2 regions of the Planococcus sp. VCh962 genome follow, and region 2 is predicted to be linked to the other one. Evidence: predicted binding sites of a transcription regulator. Region 2 holds the regulator's gene; the other holds the start of a gene.
The links. Region 2 encodes LexA, which represses DNA repair genes until DNA is damaged. Its sites were predicted from a motif close to CGAACATATGTTCG; they were not measured.
Positions count from the first base shown of each region.

Region 1: parE (DNA topoisomerase IV subunit B) is a predicted target of LexA. The motif match lies at 1,676-1,689, and genes of this name have one in related genera.

Region 1 is NZ_JBYLHS010000001.1:1,046,636-1,050,818, forward strand. Features, by position in the region: gene parE (DNA topoisomerase IV subunit B) at 1-1,661, opposite strand, end outside; gene AC3AQ9_RS05310 (CoA-binding protein) at 1,784-2,191, opposite strand; gene plsY (glycerol-3-phosphate 1-O-acyltransferase PlsY) at 2,326-2,916, shown strand; gene AC3AQ9_RS05320 (HesB/YadR/YfhF family protein) at 2,941-3,240, shown strand; gene AC3AQ9_RS05325 (hypothetical protein) at 3,421-3,816, shown strand; gene AC3AQ9_RS05330 (hypothetical protein) at 3,909-4,183, opposite strand, start outside.
Region 2 is NZ_JBYLHS010000001.1:351,975-356,157, reverse strand. Features, by position in the region: gene tkt (transketolase) at 1-616, opposite strand, end outside; gene AC3AQ9_RS01825 (DUF896 domain-containing protein) at 704-937, opposite strand; gene AC3AQ9_RS01820 (YneB family resolvase-like protein) at 995-1,648, opposite strand; gene yneA (cell division suppressor protein YneA) at 1,645-1,962, opposite strand; gene lexA (transcriptional repressor LexA) at 2,129-2,749, shown strand; gene AC3AQ9_RS01805 (class I SAM-dependent DNA methyltransferase) at 2,837-3,568, opposite strand; gene AC3AQ9_RS01800 (hypothetical protein) at 3,650-3,844, opposite strand; gene AC3AQ9_RS01795 (hypothetical protein) at 3,892-4,183, opposite strand, start outside.

The DNA of each region.
Region 1 (4,183 bases), 690 kb from region 2:
GCGTAATCGATGACTTCTTTCTTGCCCACGCCTTTGGACACTTTATAAAGCGGCGGCAGGGCGATAAACACCTTGCCCGCTTCAATCAGCGGCTTCATGTAGCGGTAGAAGAACGTCAGCAGCAGCACTTGGATATGCGCGCCGTCCGTATCGGCATCGGTCATGATGATGATTTTGTTGTAGGCAATGTCATCGATGGAAAAATCAGCCGATACCCCTCCGCCGATGGCGTGGATGATCGTCGAGATTTCCTCGTTTTTCATGATGTCTTCCAATTTCGCTTTTTCGGTATTGACGACTTTCCCGCGGAGCGGCAAAATCGCCTGGAAGGTGCGGTCGCGCCCTTGCTTCGCCGAACCGCCGGCCGAGTCCCCCTCGACCAGGTACAATTCGTTTTTCGAAGCGTTCCGGGACTGCGCCGGCGTCAATTTGCCGGACAGCAAGACGTCCGATTTTTTCCGTTTCTTGCCGTTTCGCGCGTCTTCACGGGCTTTCCGGGCAGCCAATCGTGCCTGGGATGCGCGGATGGCTTTGCGGACCAGCGATGCACTGAGTTCCGCATTTTCTTCCATAAAGTACATCAGTTTCTGGGAAACGACCGAATCGACGATGCTTCTCGCTTCACTGGTGCCGAGCTTGCTTTTCGTCTGGCCTTCAAACTGCAAAAGCCCTTCCGGAATGCGGACGGATACGATTGCGGCCAATCCTTCGCGGATATCCGAGCCTTCCAAGTTTTTGTCTTTGTCTTTCAGCAAGTTGATTTTTCGTGCATAATCGTTGAATACACGCGTCATGGCTGCTTTGGCACCGGTTTCGTGTGTCCCGCCGTCACGTGTGCGGACGTTGTTGACGAACGATAAAATCGTCTCGGAATAGCCGTCGTTGAATTGGAACGCGAATTCCACTTCCATTTCGTCTTGCTGCCCTTCGATATAGGCCACTGGATGCAACACATCTTTTTCTTCGTTCAAATATGCGGCGAACGCCTCAATCCCCGTTTCGAAAAAGAACGTTTCTTCCGTATCAGTCCGTTTGTCGATCAGCTCGATTTTCAAGCCTTTCAACAGGAACGCGGATTCCCGCAAACGTTCACTGAGCGTCTCATAATTGTATTTGGTGGTCGAAAAAATCGTATCATCCGGCAGGAAATGGATGATGGTGCCGCTTTCTTTCGTTGAACCGATTTCTTCGAGCGTCGTGACCGGCTTGCCGCCGTTTTCAAAGCGCTGGCGGTATTTTTTGCCGTCGCGGAAAATGGTCACTTCCAGGAATTTGGATAAGGCGTTGACCACAGAAGCGCCGACTCCGTGAAGTCCGCCGCTTGTCTTGTAGCCGCCTTGCCCGAATTTGCCGCCGGCATGCAGCACGGTCAAGATGACTTCAGGCGTCGGCTTGCCGCTGCGGTGCATTCCCGTAGGCATGCCCCGGCCGTAGTCCCGGACGCTGATGCTATTGTTTTCATGGATCGTGACCGTGATGCGGTCACCGAATCCGGCAAGCGCTTCATCGACGGAGTTATCGACAATTTCATAGACCAAATGGTGAAGCCCTCTAGTGTCGGTCGAGCCAATGTACATACCCGGGCGTTTTCTAACGGCATCTAGGCCTTCGAGTACTTGAATCGCTTCTTCGTTGTATGCCGTGTTTTTTGTTTTTGCCATTAAGTTCCCTCCAACAAACATCTGTTCGTACTTTCTTCTTCTTATAATCGTACTGTTAACGCGTCCATCTGTCAATAATCATAGAAAAAGAGCGCTGGGCGCCCTTCATACCGCATACGGTCTTATTTTAGGATGGCGTGTTCCACTTTGATGCAGCGGTCCATGATGACCGTGTAACCGGCATCATTCAAGTCGTTAAACACATTTTCATCCACAACATTCAATTGTGTCCAAAACACCGGACAGTCGATTTGAACGAATTCTTTTGCCAGTTCCGGCAAAAATTCACTGCGTCTGAAGATATTGACGATATCAACAGGGTGTGGAATATCAGTCAGTGAAGCATAGCTCTTCTCACCTAATACTTCGTCAGCTGCAGGATTCACGGGGATAATGCGGTAGCCGGCTTTTTGCATGGCTTCAGATACCATATAGGAAGTCCGGTTCGGATTGGGGCTTAACCCCACAACTGCGATTGTTTTTGCAGAATCAAGGATTTTTTTGATTTCTTCACGGCTTGGATTGTTCACAAGAATCACCTGTCCTTTTTATTCTATCATACATGATTTCCTTTGGTATGGTGAACAAACAGACACATATTGTCCAAAGAACTCGCTTCGTGTTAAACTGAAAGCATAAATAGTATGGTTCAAAGGAGTTCAAAATGGATACATTTCTTCCAGTACTTTTAGCTTATTTGCTCGGCTCAATTCCTTCCGCTTTGTGGATTGGGAAAATTTTTTACAAAACGGACATCCGGACAAAAGGAAGCGGCAACCTGGGCGCTACCAACACGTTCCGGACATTGGGCGCCAAAGCCGGAATCGTCGTAACCGTACTGGATATACTGAAAGGGACAGCAGCGACATTGATTCCGCTTTATATGGATACCAATATACATCCCTTGGTTTTCGGTGTCATTGCCGTAGTCGGCCATATGTTCCCGGTTTTCGCGAAATTCAAAGGCGGAAAAGCGGTGGCAACGTCCGGCGGCATCCTGCTTGGTTATCAATGGCCCCTCTTTTTAGTGGCGGTAGCTGCACTGCTCATCACGCTGAAAATCACCAAGATGGTGTCGCTTTCTTCCATCATTTTGGCTGTAGTTGCTGTTATTTATACCACCATATACGCCATCTATACAGGAGATTATTTATTCCTGGCGGTCATCGTCATCTTGGCGACATTCATCATTTATCGCCACCGGGCAAACATTGCACGAATTAAAGCAGGTACGGAACCCAAAATCAAATGGTAATGTCAGGGAAAGGGCGTGCATAGAGTGAAGATCAAAATCAGTCAAGACGCATTCAAGTGGTTTCAAGAGGAAATGGAAGTTACAGCTGGAGAAGCGGTCCGTTTTTATGTCCGCTATGGCGGCTCAAGCCAGCTTCAGCCCGGATTCTCGCTTGGTGTCACCAAGGACGAGCCTGGAGAGGCAGCGGCAGCGGTTGAACAGGACGAAGTGACTTATTACGTCGAGCAAAGTGACGCCTGGTTTTTTGATGGCCACGATCTGCATGTCACGGTCAACGATGATTTGCAGGAACTGGATTATTCTTATGAGAAAGAAAGTGCATGATTCACATTTACCACTTCATATCGAAATTGGCCCGCACTGCTTCGGCAGTGTTTTTTTGTCTATTCACTGCCTTGGTTTAAGGGTATGGGGGGACTTTTCCGGTTTACTTCAGTAAAGCTAATCAGTTTCACTCTAAATGAAGTTGGAACAAATCAATCTTTTTGAAAGAAGGCAGCCCGAATGCGAATTCCACAAAAAGAATTTACGGACGAATTGAAAAGACAGATTGAGCATATTGAAACGGAATTGCAGAGGTATCTTGAAAAATGGCTTCTCCGTTACCAGCCGGCATTCCTGCAAAACTATATGATTCTGGATGCCGGCGTCGAAAAAGATGGGTACGATCCTTTCCAGCCAGACTATCGTTCTTCTCTTGTCGTTAGCATTAGTGATGAAAACGAAGAGTTGATCGACTTGCAAACCATCCCGATCTGGACGTGTGAACGCTATTTTTTCGGTTTTCCAGTCAATCAGAATTTCCCGCTCAGCCAAGGCATAGGAGAGCTGCTTGATGAGTCCTTGGAAGACATCAAAGCAGAATTACAAGAGTATATTGAGAATTTCCTGGAATCGTAAGGCCGTCAATTGCCGGGATCTTGGCCAGCTCCACGAAAAAAAACTGCCGGCACCTTTACTTCTGCCGGCAGTCTGGTAAGTACCTTATTCCTTTAGTGTAGATCAAAGCGGTTTAACTGCTCGATCATGCCTTCAGCTGCCAAGATCCGGCGCTGGCGGTCACCGAACAAATCAAAATGGGGATAGTCCCCGCGCAAATCCATCCACTCGGCTTTCAAGCCATATTGCTTCCCCCACTGCTCCAACTTTGTCAAATCACTGCAGCCTACTTTCGTGACCGTCGAACAGCCTGGAAAGCGGTCGTCAATCCAGTAATGCGTGAGAAACGCGATTTGCCCGTCTTCGACATCCTGCTTCCAGCGGTTTA
Region 2 (4,183 bases):
GTTTCTTAATATCTTCAGAGAAGCTCATGTGAAGATCGCCGTCTAATGAGATGTCATTGCTGTCATAAAGTACTACCAATTTATTTAACTTCAAATGGCCAGCCAGTGAAATAGCTTCACCTGCAACGCCTTCCATCAAGTCGCCATCTCCGCATAAAGCGAATGTGTGATGGTCTACAACATTCAAGTTTTCTTTGTTGTATGTAGCCGCTAAATGGCGTTCTGCCATTGCCATTCCAACCGCCATACCAATTCCTTGGCCAAGAGGACCTGTGGTTGCTTCCACGCCTTCTGTGTGGCCGTATTCAGGGTGTCCTGGAGTTTTCGAATCCCATTGGCGGAAGTTTTTGATTTCATCCAATGTAAGGCCGTAACCGCTCAAATGAAGCAAGCTATATAAAAGCATTGAACCGTGTCCAGCCGACAAGACAAAACGGTCACGGTTGAACCATTTAGGGTTTTTCGGATTATGGTGCATATGTTTCGTCCATAATGTATAAGCCATAGGAGCAGCTCCCATAGGCAATCCAGGATGCCCGGAATTAGCTTTCTCGATAGCATCAATGGAAAGTGTGCGAATCGTAGTCACTGCAAGTTGATCTGCATGGTTTGACATAAAAAAACATCCTCTCTAGAACAAAATTTCATCCCTTACTAGTGTAGTCAACAATAGAAAAGAATACAACGAAAAAGAGAATAAGTATTAATTTAAATACTTATTCTCCCGGATATTCTTGATTTTTTCTGGAGTTACATCGTCGCCATTCGGATCGATCACTTTTACGTTTTCAATGGTTCCGCGCATCGTTTTCCGGAATGTCTGCAAATACTCTTGACGAAGTAAAGATTGTTCTTTTGCTTCTTCTATAGACAAGCCCGCTTTTTTAGATTTTCGTGATAATTCATTAATTCGATTTAATTTATCTGGTGATAACATCAAACCCCACCTTTCTTCTTACATATCGTACAAAAGAAGATGGTTTTCTGCAATATATTAGCCCTGTTTCATTTGTTCGAATTCTTTATAACGGCGATGGACAGTCGCTTTGCTTGCCTGGTAGCCAAATCCTTGCAGCGTAACGGCGATTTCATGGAAGGTCAGTCCGTTTTCCTTTAAGCTGACGATTTGGTCAATCGGCAAATCAAGGCGCTCCCTTCCTTCCGGATTGCCTTTCCCTTTTAGATTCTTTTCGGGTTTATAGCCGTTTTCAACAGCACGTTTCATGCCTCGTTTAATTTTGGCGTTATGTATTTTTCGCTGGTATTCCTCTACGATCGCTAAAATTTCCAGCACCATATCATCCATATCATTCAAGGCAATCGGTCCTTGGTCAGATAAAGTGTAGACTTCCACGCCGTATTTTTTCATGACATGCAAAAGCGCGATGCGGGCATGCCCTCGTCCAAGACGCGTTTCATCCTGGATAAAAACAGCATCTACTTTTTCCGTCTTGATGCAGTTAAGCATTTCCAACAAGCCTTCTCGGTCCATTTCATAGCCGCTATGCTGATCAGAAAATATTTGGTCCACAATATAGCCTTGTTCAAATGCAAATTTTAGCAGCTCTTCTTCCTGTCTCTCGAGCGAAGTTTCCTGTGTATCTTTCGTGGTGCTGACGCGGCAATAAATTAACGCAGTTTTTTTCATTCTGCATCACCTGCCAGCTTGATGGTTTCATCTGGGGTGTATTTGAGTTGGTCACTCGGAATCTTAAGTGATTGGCCGGCAACGATTTTGGCAGTAGTCAATCCGTTTTCCTTCATAATTTCATCGATCCATTGCTGATGGGGAGTGTCTCCACTGAATGATTCAGCCAAAGTCCACAGAGTATCGCCTTCTTCAATTTGGACGTGGCTTACTTGTGTTTTTTCATTGTTATGGGTGATTACCGAAAAAATGGAGAATATAAGAATAAGCGTAAATAATGCTGTAAAATAAGAGTTTTTTCGAATGATTGTCATGTGAACCGCCTCCTAAGAATATGTGTTCGGAATGTATGTTCTTATATTAATGCGAACAAGTGTTTTTGTCAACAAATAAATTCGAACCTATGTTTGCATTTCATATCCCAAGTTGGTATACTATGGGTAGAAAAACATACTGAACAACTAAAAAGAGGTGAAACTGTTGAAAAAAGTATCGAAACGCCAAGAAGATATTTTGACTTTTATAAAAGATGAAGTTCGTGCTAAAGGTTATCCGCCTTCCGTTCGTGAAATCGGAGAAGCAGTTGGCCTGGCCTCCAGTTCGACTGTCCACGGCCATCTGGCCCGGTTGGAAAGCAAAGGACTGATCCGCCGTGACCCGACTAAACCGAGAGCCATTGAAATCATTAGCACAGAAGATGCGCTAATTGAAAGAAATCCAGTGTTGCATGTTCCGTTGATCGGGAAAGTTACTGCAGGGCTGCCGATTACCGCCATCGAAAATGTGGAAGAGTACTTCCCGCTGCCTCAGACATACGGTACCGAGGATGACCATATTTTCATGCTTGAAATCATGGGTGAAAGTATGATTGAAGCTGGTATTTTAAACGGTGACTACGTTGTAGTTAAACAGCAGCAGACAGCTAACAACGGAGATATTGTCGTTGCGATGACTGCAGATGATGAAGCAACAGTGAAACGCTTTTTCAAAGAAGATAATTACTTCCGCTTGCAGCCTGAAAATTCTTCGATGGATCCGATTATCGTCGATCAAGTTTCTATTCTGGGCAAAGTGGTTGGCGTCTATCGCCAAATCCTATAAAAAAAACGCTGAGAATTTCTTCTCAGCGTTTTTTTATTTTGAGTTCGTCGTAAATTCCATTGCTTGTTTTTCCAATTAATATGCAAGTTATTTAACACAAGAAAATGCCAGCATAACCGGAATTCTTTTGCGCCTCCGGTACTCTGCTTCACTGCTGAAATTTTCCCGTTTAGGTTCCCCTTCACGCAAGGACTCAATCTTAAAGCCTGCCTCCGCTAAGGCATTAAAATATTGTTCGGTGGTTCGATGATGTTTTACGACGATTTTATCCATCCATGGCTCTTTACGTTCGCCGGAATTAAAATAATCATCCACAATCCAATTCCCTCTTTTTTCGCCTTCTTTTTTGCTGATAAAAGAAGAAGTTGTCAAAGGATGCTGAACGCTGAAGACAAATTTGCCGTTATCTTTTAACGCCTGATGCACTTTTTTAAACAGCTCTTGGATATCGGCAACATAGTGAATGGCAAAGCGGGACATAACTATATCAAATTCATTGTGGGGAAACGCATAAGTTTCCATCGTTTCTTGCAGAATGACGCTTTTGGTGCCTTTCAGTTCATTTTTTGCCAGCCAAGCCATCTGATCCGAACCTTCTACACCCGTGTAATGATCCGCTCCAGCCAATAACAGCTCTTTACCGAAGCTGCCTTCTCCGCATCCAAGATCCAGTAGATTCCTGCCTTTCACCTTTCCCAGCAATTCTATGACGATTGGCCTTTCAATGGCATTATTCGGACTTTCTTCCCGGTTTCTTCTTGCCAGAAATTGATTTAAAAAATCTTTCTGATCATACGCACTGGCTCCTTTGAATTCCATTCATGCCCATCCCCTTGTCGGAAAAATCTCTTATTTTAAGTATAAAAAAAGCATGCGCTGCTTGAGCGATGCTTGTTTTTATCAAGATTGGTTGACCACGATATACTTGACAAGATTAATCGTGATGCGATAAATTTTACCGCTGGCTTCATCTGTTACGTCATAAGTTCCGTTTGAAGGGATTTTCCCTAAAGCAGCCTCTTTATCCGTGGCCTGTACAGAAAGGACTATCGTATTCCCTTGGTCAAAATAGAATTCCACTTGAAATGTTTTCATTCACTGACCTCCTCTGTAAGCTCCCTTTAGTTTACCACAACTCAATATTATTGTTGACCGTATATTTGTTTATAAGCGATGACTTTCAATGCCAGCATCTCTTCTTCCGTCAAATCCTGTTCCAGTTTTTGAATGGCTTCCTGATGAGACATCGTTCCGTTTTGGACACCACTCTGGATATTTTTTAATTCTGTAACTCCTACTTTTTGGATCAATACCCGTGTTGCCTGTCCGGTTGAGTTGAATGGCAAGGAACTTTCGTCAGCCGCTTTTGCTTCTTCGATATAGCCAGCAAGTTCAGGATCATTTTCTACATACGATTGGATTTCTTCCAATTGT